Regions from separate parts of the Allobosea sp. P1_B10 genome, predicted to be linked through region 2. Evidence: predicted binding sites of a transcription regulator. Region 2 holds the regulator's gene; each other region holds the start of a gene.

Region 1 (3,771 bases), on a different contig from region 2:
GACGCTTGTTCTCGGGCTCGTAGGCCGCGCGAATGCCCTCGCGGTGGCGAAACCGCAGGACGCAATAGGCCATGAACAGCACGACGGCCGCGAAGACGACGCCGGTGATCCAGAAGGTGACGATCAGCGTGTCGTCGATATAGCCCCAGTTGGACGCGATAGGCGTCCACCACCACGGGCTCATGAAGTGGAACACCACCGAGCCGACAACGACCAGAGCCAGGACGACCGCGATACCCATCCCTTTCCATCCTTGCCGAGGGCGGCGATGAACAGGAGCCAGGCAACGCCGCGGCGCGGGGATTGCGTCGCAGCGCTAGGTAGTCATATGCATCTTCGACCGTGAAACCACTCTGCGGCGCAAGCCGAAACCGGGCGCGGGCACGCCAGCCAACGGGCGCGCGCGCCGACAAGCGCAACTGACGACCCCGTATGCGGCTTCGTGCTCATCATGGCCGACCTTCGGCTCATCAAGGGAAATGCGTCACGTCCGACGCCGACAACCCCTCAGTCAGACCGAAGCACACTCAAGCTCCCGGCCCAATGCAACATGTTGTCATCCTGCGCGTGAAGGTTGTCAATCGATGCAACACCGCATCACGCCGCCGCCGGAACCGTATTCGGGCGCAGACACGCTGGCTTGTTCTTGGCTTTGATGCGCGAGCCGCGATGCGACCGACAATCTCCAGCCCGGCTCGCATTCGCAACGACGGCGCAAGCTCTGCGTCGCAGGCGCCCTGCCGCACCTCCGACTAACGGAGCTTTGCGATCCCGATGCCATCAAGTTTTGCTCGGTCCTTGATCGATTCCTCGCTGCGGGTCATCGCTTTCGCAATGGCCTTCAGCGCCATCCCCTTCTTGGCGAGCAACCTCAGCTTCTGGAGTTCCTCATGTGTCCAAGGCTGGCGATGCCGTTCAAATCGCTCGGTCACAGTCTGCTCCTGCTCTGCCGGGGCATTCCCGGCTATCGCGCGACCTATAGCAGTGCTGGTCGCGAAATGGGCCTGAGATATCGACGCGTGCAAGCCAGCACAGCGCAGCGTCCGGAGCGCAAGCTGCTCGGCGACGACGCGTTCGAGCCCGACGACCGCGCCTCAATCCAAATTCGCAGGCAGGGCGGCCCGGGACGGTATTCTCGACCGCTCTTCAACCTATCGCAAACTACAAAAAAAGGCCGCACTCGGCGGCCTTTTCTCGAATATCGATGCCGTCAGCACAGGCATGTTACGCCCTGCGCCCCATCGGCAGACTAGAACGGGATATCGTCGTCGAGATGGCTCGACGAGGAGGACGGTCGCCCGCCACCACCGCCACCGCCGCCGCCCGACATCGCCGGCTGGCGCGATCCGCCGCTTCCCATTGGGCTCTGCCGGCCGAAGGAGCCGCCACCGCCACCGGAGCGATCCTCCATAGCGCCGCCGCCTTCGCCGTACTCGTCCGAACCGCCCTGCCCGCGGCTGTCCAGGATGGTCAGCTCGCCGCGGAAGCGCTGCAGCACGATCTCGGTCGTGTACTTCTCGACGCCCGACTGATCCTGCCACTTACGGGTCTGGAGCTGGCCCTCGATATAGATCTTCGAGCCCTTCTTCAGGTATTGCTCGGCGACCTTGGCAAGGTTCTCGTTGAAGATCACGACGGAGTGCCACTCGGTGCGCTCCTTCTTCTCGCCCGACTGCTTGTCGCGCCAGGTTTCAGAGGTCGCGATGCGCAGGTTGACCACCGGCTCGCCGCTGCCGAGACGCCGCACCTCGGGGTCGCGCCCGAGATTGCCGACCAGAATGACTTTATTCACGCTACCAGCCATGTGAGGCTCCATTTCCTGCGCACTGCGAGATCGGCGTCCAGCCGGAGCCGGACCCTATTCGCCCGGCCGCGCCACATCAATTCATGTTCTCTTTTTGTTCGACATGTTGTCAACCGAATTCGCGACAATCGGAGCTGAGTCTGCCGCAAGGCGTTCAGTCACGCTCATGCGGGCGGCTTGCGGCAGTTGAACGGTACGAAGGTGCTGGCCATGCCCTGGTTCATGCTCAGGATGACCAGGACATTGGCGAGATTGAGCTCTTCCGTCGAACGCGGGCAGACATCGGTCTTCGCGGTGCATCCCGAGGCGAGGAAAGCGTCGTGGCTCTCAAGGAAGGCCTTTCCAAGCCCTCGCGGGCCGAATTTTGCCAGCGCCTCGGCATAGGATTTCTTGTAGCGCGTGCATTTGATGGCGGGCCAGTCGCCTTCCGGCGCAGCCTGCTGGGCGCTCGCGCTGCCTGAGATAGCCAGCGTGAGCGTTGCCGCCATGGCGATGCCCGCTTTTGAATGACGCATTCGAGTTCCCGCAATTTCCGGCCGCCGCGTTCTGGCGCGGCGATGATCAAGAGCGCCCGACCACGGCAAAATTCTGTTCGCGGCCCACTCGTCACCGCGCCCCCCCTCGCCGACACTCGCCCTGATGCCGGACAAGCGGCGACGCCGCGCCAATCGCGGATGACGGCATATGCGAACTCCCGGTGCGGCAGTCGCCCGACTATCGGCCGGGCTCCCAGATCGCAGCCTCGCTGAATCCGAGCGTAGCGAACTCCCCTGCCCGCAGCGGCGCCTCGCCTTCCGAAAAGAACTCATCGAGTTGCGGCGGCGCGACCGATGTTGCGCTCAGCATCGCGTGGGCCTGTCCGCGGTGATGCGTCTGGTGCTGGAAGAGATGCAGCAGCAGCCGGTCCATCCGCTCATGCTGGATGCGCGTATGCCGGTTCACCGCGACGATCCCGCTCAGCCCCGCCCCACTCAGGCCTTCGGCTACCGCGATGAGCCTCCGGTCGACCGCCGCTTGCGCCTCGTGCAGGCTGGCGACCGTCAGGCATGGCTCATCGTCGATCCAGGCATCGGGTCCGAGCCTTCCGCCCTCCATCGCGTCGACATAGAACCAGTCGATCACCAGGATATGGTTCAGGGTCTTTCTGAGGCTCGGAAAGAAGCCTGTGCGCCTGGCCTCGAACTCGTCCTGCGAAAGCCCGGCGCAGGACGTCAGCAGGCGCTGGTTCGCCCAGGCATTGTTGTAGGCCATCGATCGATAGGGCAGCGTCTCGTTCATCGCAGGCTCCCTCCGGGCCGATCACCTTTTGATAGCTCACCCGCCGGTCATCCCGGGCGACCGCAGGGAGACCCGGGATGACCGGGGACGAGGAGCAGTCAACTCAGCCCCATCCTCGCGCGAGACTACCGCCCGCTCCTGCCATCAGCTGTCAGGACAGGGGAACCAACTCTCCCGCGCTGCGTGATAGACATGCCAGCCGCCAGATCTTAGCACCACCGCAACACTGGCATGGCCGGGCATTTGCCCTATCTCTACGCCTGACCCCAAAACCGGATGCCCCGATGGCTCGCAAGATTTCAACGGCCAGCAAAGACTCGCTCGCCGACCAGGCCGCTACGCTGGAGGGCATGTTCGACGCCAGCCGCAAGACGGATTCCCGTGTGATTTCCGTGCGGGGCGCCCGCGAGCACAACCTCAAGAATGTCGATCTCGCGATTCCGCGCGACAAGCTCGTGGTCTTCACCGGGCTGTCGGGTTCCGGGAAGTCCTCGCTCGCCTTCGATACGATCTATGCGGAAGGCCAGCGCCGCTATGTCGAGAGCCTCTCGGCCTATGCCCGCCAGTTCCTGGAGATGATGCAGAAGCCCGATGTCGACCAGATCGACGGGCTCTCGCCGGCGATCTCGATCGAGCAGAAGACGACCTCCAAGAACCCGCGCTCGACGGTCGGCACCGTCACCGAGATC
Region 2 (3,771 bases):
CGACAGCGCGGCGCTCGGCCTCGCCGCCGCCGGTGGGCACCCCACGCTGCCCGTCCGACGCAAGCCGCTGGTCGCGATCCTGGCCACCGGCGACGAGCTCGTGTTGCCGGGCGAGACGGTCGGACCCGACCAGATCGTCGCCTCCAACAGTTTTTCACTGGCGGCCATCGTCGAGCAGGCCGGCGGCACCGTGCTCGACCTCGGCATCGCGCGCGACAACCACCCCGATCTCGCCGCCAAGATCGAGCGCGCCAAGGCTGTCGACGCCGATGTGCTGATCACGCTGGGCGGCGCCTCTGTCGGCACGCATGACCTGGTCCAGGAGGCGCTGAAGGCGCAGGGCATGGATCTCGGCTTCTGGAAGATCGCCATGCGGCCGGGCAAGCCGATGATGATGGGCCGGCTCGGCCGCATGGTCGCGCTGGGCCTGCCGGGCAACCCCGTCTCGTCTATCGTCTGCGGCCATCTCTTCGTGAGCCCGCTGATCGAGGCTCTGCTGGGCATGCCGGAACCCGAGCGCGACCGCTCGGAGCCAGCCACCCTGGAAACCGATATGGCGGCCAACGATGAGCGCGAGGACTATGTCCGCTCGGAGCTGACCCGGAGCGCGGATGGCTGGTTGGTGACGCCGTTCTCGAAGCAGGATTCCTCGATGCTGAGCCTGCTCGCCCGCGCCGATGCGTTGACCATCCGACCGGTCCTGGCGGAGCCGGCAAAGCGCGGCGACGCATGCCGGATCCTGCGGCTGCGCTGAGCTTGCTTGCAGAACACAACGCGAACGTGTATACCGTTCTTGATTTGTTTCGAATCTGCTCGAGGGAGCGCCCGCTGGGACCATGCTGACACGCAAACAGTTCGAACTGCTTCGTTTCATTCAGGAACGCCTCCGCGAGAGCGGCGTCCCCCCTTCCTTCGACGAGATGAAGGACGCACTCGACCTCAAGTCGAAATCGGGCATCCACCGCCTGATCATGGCATTGGAGGAGCGCGGCTTCATCCGCAGGCTACCCAACCGCGCCCGCGCGCTTGAGGTCATCAAGATGCCGGACGGCATCGCAGGCGGACAGGCCGGTCGCCCGCGCTTCAGCCCATCGATCGTCCAGGGCGGGCTCAGCAAGGCCAAGCCGGCCGCTGCGCCGCCTGAGGAGGACGCGCGCAACATGGTGGCGATCCCGGTAATGGGACGCATCGCCGCCGGTACGCCGATTTCGGCGATCCAGAGCCGCAGCCACAGCGTCTCCATGCCCGCCGACATGCTGGGTTCCGGCGAGCATTACGCGCTCGAGGTTCGCGGCGATTCGATGGTCGAGGCCGGCATCCTCGATGGCGACACGGTCGTCATCAAGCGCCAGGATACGGCCAATACCGGCGATATCATCGTCGCCCTCATCGATGACGAGGAAGCGACGCTGAAACGCCTGCGCAAGCGTGGTTCATCGATAGCCCTCGAAGCCGCAAATCCCGCATATGAGACGCGCGTACTTGGTCCCGACCGGGTCAAGATCCAGGGTCGGCTGGTCAACCTGTTCCGACGCTACTGACAAGCTGAATGCGCTTGGAAAGCGCGCGACCGACCCGGATTGGCCGTTGCGCGACGCTTTCCGCATGGAGGCGGCGCGCGCTCTATAGGGGCTCGGCCTCTCCGGCATCGGCAGGTTCGCTCGCCGGGCTCACCGGCGCCACTGCTGCCGGTTGCTGGCTCGGACGAGAACTCGACGGTGCAGCGGCCCTGCCGCCGGTGCGCGTCCAAGGTCGCTCGACATCGGCGCGCTCGGCCTGGAGCACGCGCCATCCGCCTGCCCTCGATATCAGCGAGGTCGCGCCATCGCGCCCCAGCGCAATGCGGTCGACCAACTTGGCGGCACAGGGCGCTGACCACGGTATCGGCGTGACCACGAGGTCGGCGCGGGCACAATCCTCGATGATGCCAAGCCGCTCGCGCGCATAGGCGATGCTGCGGCCGTCCTTTGTGCGGATGACACAGCCCAGCGCATCGCAGGCGGCGCCCTGGCGCAGGCTCGCATCGGTCGGCGCGCGATTGTCACCGTCAGCGTTCAGCCATTGCTGGATGACGAAGGCGCTCGGCCGCCCGGCAACGATCAATCGCTCGTCGCTGCCGCGCACCGCGATGCCGGAGCCGTCGCGCTCGACAAGCACATCGGGGCGCTCGGGCTTCGCCGCCACGGCGACACCGGCGATCAGCGGCAGGATGGCCAGCAGGCGCAGCTTGGTGCTCCAGAGCGTTGCCCAGAGCAGGCTCAGCGAGAAGCAGATCAACGCCGCTGGACCGAACGCAGGGATGACGAGCGTCGAATGGTCGATGGTCGCCACCCAATGTGCCAGCTTCAGCACGAACTCCGACGCCAACCCCATAGCCGCCCAGGCCGGCCAGTCGAGCCCGAACGGGTAGGCCAGCACGCCGAACACGGCAGCCGGCATCACGACAAGCGAGACAAAGGGCAAGGCCAGCGCGTTGCCGAGCAGGCCGAACGGGTTGAAGGCCTGGAAGTGATAGGCGCCGAAGGGCGCGGTCGCAGCCGTCGCGAGCAATGTCGTCACCAGGATCCCGAGCGCAGCGATCCAGAGCGGACGCAGAGGCCAGGGCAGCGAGGATGGCGGCGCCTCGCGATTGCGCCCTTCCCAGCGCTCGGCAAAGGCGATCAGCGCGGCGACTGCGCCGAACGACATCTGGAAGCTCGGGCCAAGCAGCGCGTCGGGTTCGCGCAACAGAACGATCATCGCCGACAGCGCGAGATTGCGCATGCTGAGCGCCGGTCGGTCGACCAGGATCGCGCCCAGCATCACCAGCGTCATAATCAGCGAGCGCACGGTCGCCACATCCGCGCCCGAGAACACGCAATAGCCGATCGCCCCCAGCATGGCTCCAACGGCCGCTATCTTCTTGATCGGCCAGCGCAACGCCAGCGTCTGCGACGCCGCCAGAAGGGCACGGATGATGCCGAAGATCGTGCCGGCGGCCAGCACCATGTGGAGGCCCGAGATCGAGACGATGTGTTCTCCAATTATTGGCGATGTTTTGCGACGCGCGATTCTTTCGATTGGACGTGAACATGCTCGACGCCCAGGTCAAAGACCACGAAGAGGCCATGCCCATCCTCGCCCGCCCGGAGCCGCCTGAATTGCGATGGTGGCACTTGCTAACCGGCGGATTCGCGAAGCTTATCGTGAGTAAGGAGCGATCCGAATGGTCGCCGGATAAATCGCGGGGAGATGTATGTCAGACGACCGGGAATTTGAGTTCTTCAAACTTCGACGCGAGGGAAAAACGTATATCTCCAAACTCTTCTCCTATCGCTATGGCTCCGGCGAGGAATTACGCAATGTCCGAATGGTAATCGATGAAAACGACAAGATACTGCTTGGAGAAATAGAAGGGTCTCTCTGCTTGAGGCTGAGCGGTAACCTAAGAAAGACGCAGGTCTCTGCCATCGTGTCCCAGGACACGAAAAACATAAGGAGACTAACTTTTCAGACGTTTCAGTCGCGAAAAGGAGAATGGATACAGGCGTTTGACAAAAACGAATTTACGTTTCGAGACGACGAATTCGAAAAGCTTCTTTCCTTCCTTACTCAGCTTAAATTTATCGACCTCTCTAATCACGAGAATTTTCATATCGAAGATATTTCAACTCGGGCCGGTCCGAAAGCAATAATTGATGCTTCTGATCGGGGAATTATAGACAGCATCAAAGGCATAACGGGCGAACGGCGCGATAGTCTCCTTCGCGCGTTGCGATCATCGCTTACAGC
Region 3 (3,771 bases), on a different contig from region 2:
AACCGCGACCGGCCTGTTCGGGGCGACGTCCGCCCTGGTGGCGATGCGGCCGCCAGACCTCGATCAGCTCCGGCTCGGCTGGAGCTGCCGGAGCAGCGGCCTCGGCGGTCTCGGAAACCTCGCCCTCGACGGCTTCGGACTGCGCGGCGGGCTCGGCATCGGCAACCGGAAGCGCCGACATCATGTCGGCAGGCACCGGCTCGGCCGCAGCCAGTTCGGTTTCGGTCAGGATCGGCGCATCGGCCGTCTCGGCCGCAACCTCGGCAGGCGCGTCAGACCGCGTGGCCTCGGCTGCGACGGTCTCGTCGGCAGCAGGCTCATCGGTTTCGGCAGGTGCCGGGGCGTCCTCGTTCAACATCTCCGCGGTATCGGCCGGAGCTGCCGCCTCGGACGCGGCAACGGCATCCTCGGGCTTGGCGGCTTCTGCCTTGGGCTCGGGCGGCACAGCCAGCGCCACGGTGATCGCAGGGCCCGGGCGCTTCACCGAGACATAGCCGAGCGAGCGCAGGATCGAGGCAAAGTCCTCGCCGGCACAGCCGACGAGCGAGGTCATCGCGCCGGTCGCGACGAAACCGTCCTGATCGGCCGTGCCGGTCGGGGGCACGCCCTGGGTCAGGCCAGGCCGATAGGCGATCGCCGGGCGGATCAGGTCGGCCAGGCGCTCGAGGATGTCGACGCGTACGGCACGCTCACCGCAGACGCGGTAGCCGGCGGCGCGATAGAGCCCCTTGGGGATGGCCTTGTCGACCGGGAACGAGGTCCGTCCCGACGCCGCGAGATGGGCGATGTCGTCGAGCCCGGTCAGTTCAGGGGCGCCATGCTTCAGCGTCCAGAGCTGGGCGGCAAGCGCGCGCGGCGCCGGCTTCAGCAGCGCCGGCACATAGAGATGGAAGGCACCGAAGCGGATGCCGAGCTGGCGCAAGGCCGAGCGGCCCTCCTGGTCCAGCGCCTTCATCTCCTCGCCGACCTTGGCGCGCTCGAGCACGCCCAGCGATTCCGCCGCCTGATAGGCGATGCCGCGCGCGATCCCGGTGAGCGCCGTGGCGTCCTCCAGCAATTGCAGCGGCCCGAGCAGGCGGGTGATGTGATTCTTCAGCCAGAGCGAGAGCCTGGCCTCGACCTGTTCACGGGCCTGACCCGTGAAATTCTCCTCGACGAGAAGACGCAGGCGCGGCGCGATCGCCTTGTCGCCCGCGACGAGCCGCGCCACGGGTTCACCGACCCAGCGCAGCAACCCGTCATGGGAGAGCACGAAAGCGTCATCGCCGGCGAGCACGACACGCGCCGCGCGCGCCTCGATCTCGGCCCCAAGCGCCTTCATAGCCGCCAGGTTCAGGGCTTTCGCCTCCGGCCCGCCGGCTTTCGGGTCCGCTGTGAAGCGAAACCCCTGCAGCATCCCGACGTGCTGGCCCTCGACGAGCACATCGCCCGCCGTGGTGACCTCAGCCTCCAACATTGCATTCTCCCGCAAACGACGCATCAGCACACTCGTGCGCCGATCCACAAAACGGCTGGCAAGCCTCTCGTGCAAAGCGTCCGACAGTTTGTCCTCTACAAGACGCGCAACCCCCTGCCAATGCTCTGGCTCAGGCAACCAGTCAGGTCTGTTGGCGACGAAGGTCCAGGTCCGCACCTGACTGATGCGCGCCGAAAGCGTGTCGATCTCGCCATCCGTGCGGTCCAGAGCGGCCAATTGGGCCCGATACCAGTCGATATCGAGCCTGCCATGGCGCATCAGCCTCAGATAAAGCGTGGTCGCGAGGTCCGCATGCTGCATGGGCGCTATCTTGCGATAGTCGGGCAGGCCGCAAACTTCCCAGAGTCGCTCGACTGCCGCGCGCCCCTGCGCCAGTGGTTTTATGTCAGGGTCGCGCGCCAGAATTTCGAGCGTGGTCATGTCCTCGGCGATCAGCGCGCGAGTCAGGCCCTGCTCCGTCGGCTGTACATTGAGGCTGTCGAGAAGCCCCGCGACCGAGCGCAGGTCCAGATCGGTGTTGCGCCATTGCAGCTGCCGCACCGGCTCGAAGCGGTGATTCTCGATCGCGTCGACGAGTTCGGCATCGAAGGGCGGGCAGCGACCGCTGGTGCCGAAGGTGCCGTCGCGCAGATGTCGGCCGGCGCGCCCCGCGATCTGGCCGAACTCGGCCGGGTTGAGCTTGCGGAAATGATGGCCGTCAAACTTCTTGTCGGCCGCGAAGGCGATGTGATCGACATCGAGATTGAGCCCCATGCCGATCGCGTCGGTGGCGACGAGGTAATCGACATCGCCAGACTGGTAGATTTCGACCTGGGCATTCCGCGTGCGCGGCGACAGGGCGCCCAGCACCACGGCGGCTCCGCCCTTCTGGCGCCGGATCAGCTCCGCGATCGCATAGACCTCCTCGACCGAGAAGGCGACGATCGCCGAGCGCGGCGGCAGGCGGGTGATCTTGCGGTCCCCGGCGAACAGCAATTGCGAGAGGCGCGGGCGCGTCACCACGTTGACGCCGGGCATCAGCTGCTCGATCAGCGGGCGCATCGTGCCGGCGCCGATCAGCATGGTCTCGGCTCGGCCGCGACGGTTGAGCAGGCGATCGGTGAAGACATGGCCACGGTCGAGATCGGCCGCGAGCTGGATCTCGTCGACCGCGACGAAATCAACCGCGAGATCGCGCGGCATCGCCTCGACCGTGCAGACCCAGAAGCGCGGCCGCTCCGGCTTGATCTTCTCCTCGCCCGTGACGAGCGCGACCGCATCGGCCCCGACCTTGTCGACCACGCGCTGGTAGACCTCGCGCGCCAGCAGGCGCAGCGGCAGGCCGATCATGCCGGTGGGATGGGCCACCATGCGCTCGATCGCGAGATGCGTCTTGCCGGTGTTGGTGGGTCCGAGGACGGCGGTGACGCCATTGGCCCGGACGGAACGAGGCAGGGAGCGAGGTGAAATCAAGACGCGACCAATCGTGACGGCTCGCCCAGGCAGGGTGCGGCCTCTATATCAGATTCAGGAACGAGTCCCGAACGAAGCAGGCCCGAATCGCTGACTCCGGCAGAATCGGGTTCTGTTCTCCTCGCGAGGGCGAGGCCCATCGCGCAAGCGCTTACTTAGTCATGGCTCGCGGCGAAACGAGGGGTCGGACAGCGTTTACAGGCCGGAGCCGACGCGCCTCAGGCGAAGAACTCGGAAAACACCTGCGCCGCCTCGTCTGGCGCCTCGACATGGACGAAATGCCCGGCGCTTTCGCAGAAGCTGACCTCGACCTTGTCGAAATGCTCCGGCACGAAGGCCGCCCATTCCGATTTCAGGATCGGGTCGTGGCGGCCCCAATGCACCCGCGTCGGATGATGGATCCGCACCGAGGGGGTGGGGTGCCCGTCAATGGCCGCGAGCCGCAGGGCGTTCTGGCTGCGATACCAGTCGAAGCCACCGCGCAGGTTGCCCGGCTTCATGAAATTGTCGATCCAGAGCTCGAAGGCCGGCGTGAAGGCGTCCTTGCGATGGCACCAGTGCTGCAGGAAGTAGCCAATATACAAGGCGCAGCTCTCGCGGCTGAGCCCGACAAGTGCCTCGGCCATGCCGAGCTGCTGGAAGGACTGGTACCAGACCTCGTTGACATGCCCGTCATGGACCCAGCGCGCGCCGACATTGGAGGTCGCGCAGTTGAAGAACAGCAAACGGTCGACGAGGGAGGGATGCCGGCGCGCCAGGGCCTGCGCGGCATAGGAGCCGACATCGTGGCTGGCGACACCGACCGGGCCCAAATCCAGCATCGCCAGCAGGGCCGCCATGTC
Region 4 (3,771 bases), on a different contig from region 2:
TAGCCGAGGCCACCCGGCGCGAAGCCCGAAACCGCTGGCATAACCGCTGGGTCGAGCCCGTCGAGGTCGAGGCAGACGACGACCGGCCGGCCCTGCGGCACGCATTGGATGGCGTGGCCGAATCCCTTCGCCCGCAGTGTGTGCATGTCGATGAGTTCGGCGCCGGCAATGCGCGCGTCGGCGACGTCGGAGGGGCGGGCGCTGCCCATGCCGCGTGCGCCGACCTGGACCATCTTCTTGACGCCCGGCAGTTCCGAGGTCCGTCGCATCGTGCTCGAGAGGCCCAGGCGCTCGCCCTGGACCTCGTCGCGCCAGTCGATATGCGCATCGATTTGGAGGATGGTGATGTCGGTATGCGCGGCGAAGGCCGCGAGTGCTGGAATCTGCACGCTGTCATCGCCGCCGAGCAACAGCGGCGCCGCGCCCCGCTTGAGCAGGGCGGCGAAGGTCGCCTGTATGCGTGCGCGGTTTCCGGCGAAGTCGCTGGGTTCGAAGGCGATGTCGCCGCAATCCACCAGCGTAGCGCCGGCGGGAAGCAGCGGGCCGCCCAGGTCGAAATCGAAATGACCGCGATTAGCGACATGGCGCTGGCTTGCGGCGCGGATGGCCGCTGGCGCCGGGCCGCAGAGCGGGGCGCCCGACCCATAGGGCGTCGCGCCGGGAATGCCGATCGTAGCGACCGCACCCGCGGGGACGGCATCGACGGAGACGATATCGGCGCCGAGAAAGGATGAGCCGCCGGCTGGCTGGTTGGGTGTTTCGAGACGCATTGGGATACTCGGGCTGGGGACGCCACCCATGATATGCTGCGCCAACGTGGTGTCAGGCAAGTCTACGCGTCATCATCGCGCCATGCCGTCTTGCCTGCGCGCAAAAGCGCCTATAAGGCCGACAATCCGCCGCACGCTCTTGCAAGAGCTATAGGTGCCATCTCGACCGATCTCAGACCAAGAGGCTGAATTCCCATGGCCGGCCATTCCCAGTTCAAGAACATCATGCACCGCAAGGGCAAGCAGGACGCGGTACGCGCCAAGCTGTTCTCGAAGCTCGGACGCGAAATCACCGTCGCCGCCAAGCTGGGCATGCCCGACCCCAACATGAATCCGCGCCTGCGCATGGCTGTGATCGCCGCGCGCGCGGAAAACATGCCCAAGGACAACATCCAGCGCGCCATCAACAAGGCGGCCGGCGGCGAGGGCGACAACTACGACGAGGTTCGCTACGAGGGCTATGGCCCCGGCGGTGCCGCCGTCATCGTCGAGGCGCTGACCGACAACCGCAACCGCACCGCCTCCGCCGTGCGCTCCTACTTCACCAAGTCGGGCGGCGCGATGGGCGAGAGCAACTCGGTGTCGTTCATGTTCAATCGCGTCGGCGAGGTCAGCTATCCGCTGACCGCCGGCGACGCAGACAAGGTCATGGAAGCGGCGATCGAAGCCGGCGCCGACGATGTCATCAGCGACGAGAACGGCCACACCATCCTGTGCGCCTTCGATTCCCTGAACGAGGTCTCCAAGGCGCTGGAAACGGCGCTGGGTGCGCCTGCCTCGGCCAAGCCGGTCTGGCGCCCGACCACGACGGCCCCGCTGGACGAAGAGAAGGCGGCCTCGATGATGCGCCTGATGGAAGCGCTCGACAATGACGACGACGTCCAGAACGTCTTCGCCAATTTCGAGATCGCCGACGACATCATGGCAAAGCTCGGCGCCTGAGGCATCGAGCACACCGTCATTGCGAGCGTAGCGAAGCAATCCAGTCGGACGTAGAGCTCGGCCGCCCCTGGATTGCTTCGCTACGCTCGCAATGACGGCGAGGCCTACCGCCCGATCAGCCCGTCCCAGAACGGCAGGCTGACGAAGGCGCTGAGGAAGATCACGAGATAGGCGATCTTGCGGAATCCCTCCTCCGAGGACACGCGAAAGCCATGTACGCCGGCCCACAGGCCGGCTCCGTAGACTGCGAACAACGGCAACGCCGTCATCGCCGCCTGAAGGGTGAGGATGCCCTTGTACCAGAGCACGGCGCCCGAGATCAGCGTCGAGATCCCGAAAAAGGTCTGGAGGTTGGCGCGGCTCTTGTGACGGTCGTTGCGCTGGGCGCCGAGCCAGAACACGGCGAGCGGCATGCCGCCGATCGAGGCCATGCCGTTGAACAGCCCCGAGAGCACCCCGACGCCGAGCGAAAGAGGGATGCCGGGGCGGCCGTGATAGCGCCAGCCCGAGGCCATCAGCGCGACCGCCGTCAGCACCAGCGCCGCCAGGATCCAGCGCATGGTTTCGCGGTCGAGCCAGATCAGCAGCCAGATGCCGGCGGGCAGGGCGAGCGTCGCGGTCAGCAGCAGCGGCAGCACCTCGCGCCATTCCGCCTGCTTGGCGCTGCGCGCGGCTATGGGCAATGCGAAGGGCAGGTCGATGAACCAGATCAGGCCGAGCGCCGCGACCGGGCCGAGCACGATCGAGGCCAAGGGCATGAACACCATGGCGAAACCGAAGCCGGTGAAGCCGCGTACGAGCCCGCCGAGCAGGGTGGCTGCAAGCAGGATTGCGATGCCCGTCGCTGAAAGGCCGGGAAACATTGAGGCGAGGAGGGCGGGCATCGGATCACGCAAGCGGAGGCAAAGGCTGCGCTCACCATCGTCCGATCGTGCAGGCGATCAAGCGTTTCCTTGTGATGTTATCAATCTGCTCACTGAATCGATGCGAAGGCTGGACGAGCACAAAACGAAAACAAGCATTAGGCTGAGCCCGTCATGGCGCCACTGATTCGCATTCTCGGCATCGACCCGGGCCTTCGGAAGACGGGCTGGGGGATCGTCCTCTCCGAGGGCAGCAAGCTCTCCTTCGTCGGCTGCGGCTGCGTCGAGAGCGACGGCACGCTGCCGCTGTCTGAGCGCCTGCGGCAGCTTCACGACGGCCTCGCCAGGGTGATCACCTCCTATGAACCCGACGAGGTCGCGGTCGAGGAAACATTCGTCAATCGCGATCCGCAATCGGCGCTGAAGCTTGGCCAGGCGCGCGGCATCGCGATGGTGGTCCCCGCAATCGCAGGGCTGAGCGTCGCCGAATATGCCGCCAATCTCGTCAAGAAGACCGTCGTGGGTGTCGGTCACGCCGACAAAAAGCAGGTCCAGATGATGATCCGCGTGCTATTGCCGAAGGCGAACACCACATCGGCCGATGCGGCGGATGCGCTCGCCGTGGCGATCTGCCATGCCCAGCATCGCGGCATGCGCTCGCTCGTGGCGCAGATGCGTGCGAGCGCCTGAGATGAGCCTCACCCGGATGAAACGCAGCGGAATCCGCATATGATCGGCAAGCTGAAAGGCGTCATCGATTCCTATGGCGAGGATCACGTCATCCTCGACGTCCAGGGCGTCGGCTATGTCGTGCAGTGCTCGTCGCGGACACTGCAGCGCCTGCCCAAGCCCGGGGAGGCGGCCGCGCTCTCGATCGAGACGCATGTGCGCGAGGACGCAATCCGTCTCTACGGCTTCATGTCCGACAATGAGCGCGACTGGTTTCGCCTGATGCAGGTGGTGCAGGGCGTCGGCGCCAAGGTCGCGCTCGCCATCCTGTCGACGCTCGAGCCAGCCGCGCTCGCTACCGCGATCGCCACCAATGACAAGGCAGCGGTGGCGCGCGCGCCCGGCGTCGGGCCCAAGCTCGCCCAGCGGCTTTGCGCGGAGCTCAAGGACAAGGCGCCCGCCTTCGGCCATATCGACCCGGGCGTGGCGCAACTCGCCGGCGCGTTGGCGGATCGCAAACTACCTCA

Evidence for each region. The regulator LexA, encoded in region 2, represses DNA repair genes until DNA is damaged. The targets are predictions, from matches to a motif close to TGTTCNNNNTGTGTTCNG.
Region 1: a site for LexA is predicted at 1,889-1,906, ahead of ssb (single-stranded DNA-binding protein). Genes of this name have one in related genera too.
Region 3: a site for LexA is predicted at 2,986-3,003, ahead of AC1D2L_RS13135 (helicase-related protein). Genes of this name have one in related genera too.
Region 4: a site for LexA is predicted at 2,712-2,729, ahead of ruvC (crossover junction endodeoxyribonuclease RuvC). Genes of this name have one in related genera too.

The regions. Positions count from the first base shown of each region.
Region 1 is NZ_JBFTZP010000016.1:53,491-57,261, reverse strand. Features, by position in the region: gene AC1D2L_RS23115 (cytochrome c oxidase subunit II) at 1-241, opposite strand, end outside; gene AC1D2L_RS23110 (Myb-like DNA-binding domain-containing protein) at 753-932, opposite strand; gene ssb (single-stranded DNA-binding protein) at 1,250-1,804, opposite strand; gene AC1D2L_RS23100 (hypothetical protein) at 1,969-2,319, opposite strand; gene AC1D2L_RS23095 (DinB family protein) at 2,519-3,082, opposite strand; gene uvrA (excinuclease ABC subunit UvrA) at 3,433-3,771, shown strand, end outside.
Region 2 is NZ_JBFTZP010000004.1:304,003-307,773, forward strand. Features, by position in the region: gene AC1D2L_RS12050 (molybdopterin molybdotransferase MoeA) at 1-754, shown strand, start outside; gene lexA (transcriptional repressor LexA) at 837-1,541, shown strand; gene AC1D2L_RS12060 (ComEC/Rec2 family competence protein) at 1,624-3,060, opposite strand; gene AC1D2L_RS12065 (Shedu immune nuclease family protein) at 3,236-3,771, shown strand, end outside.
Region 3 is NZ_JBFTZP010000005.1:50,225-53,995, reverse strand. Features, by position in the region: gene AC1D2L_RS13135 (helicase-related protein) at 1-2,926, opposite strand, end outside; gene AC1D2L_RS13130 (alpha/beta fold hydrolase) at 3,148-3,771, opposite strand, start outside.
Region 4 is NZ_JBFTZP010000013.1:76,040-79,810, forward strand. Features, by position in the region: gene AC1D2L_RS21570 (arginase family protein) at 1-770, opposite strand, end outside; gene AC1D2L_RS21575 (YebC/PmpR family DNA-binding transcriptional regulator) at 966-1,712, shown strand; gene AC1D2L_RS21580 (TSUP family transporter) at 1,817-2,596, opposite strand; gene ruvC (crossover junction endodeoxyribonuclease RuvC) at 2,750-3,265, shown strand; gene ruvA (Holliday junction branch migration protein RuvA) at 3,305-3,771, shown strand, end outside.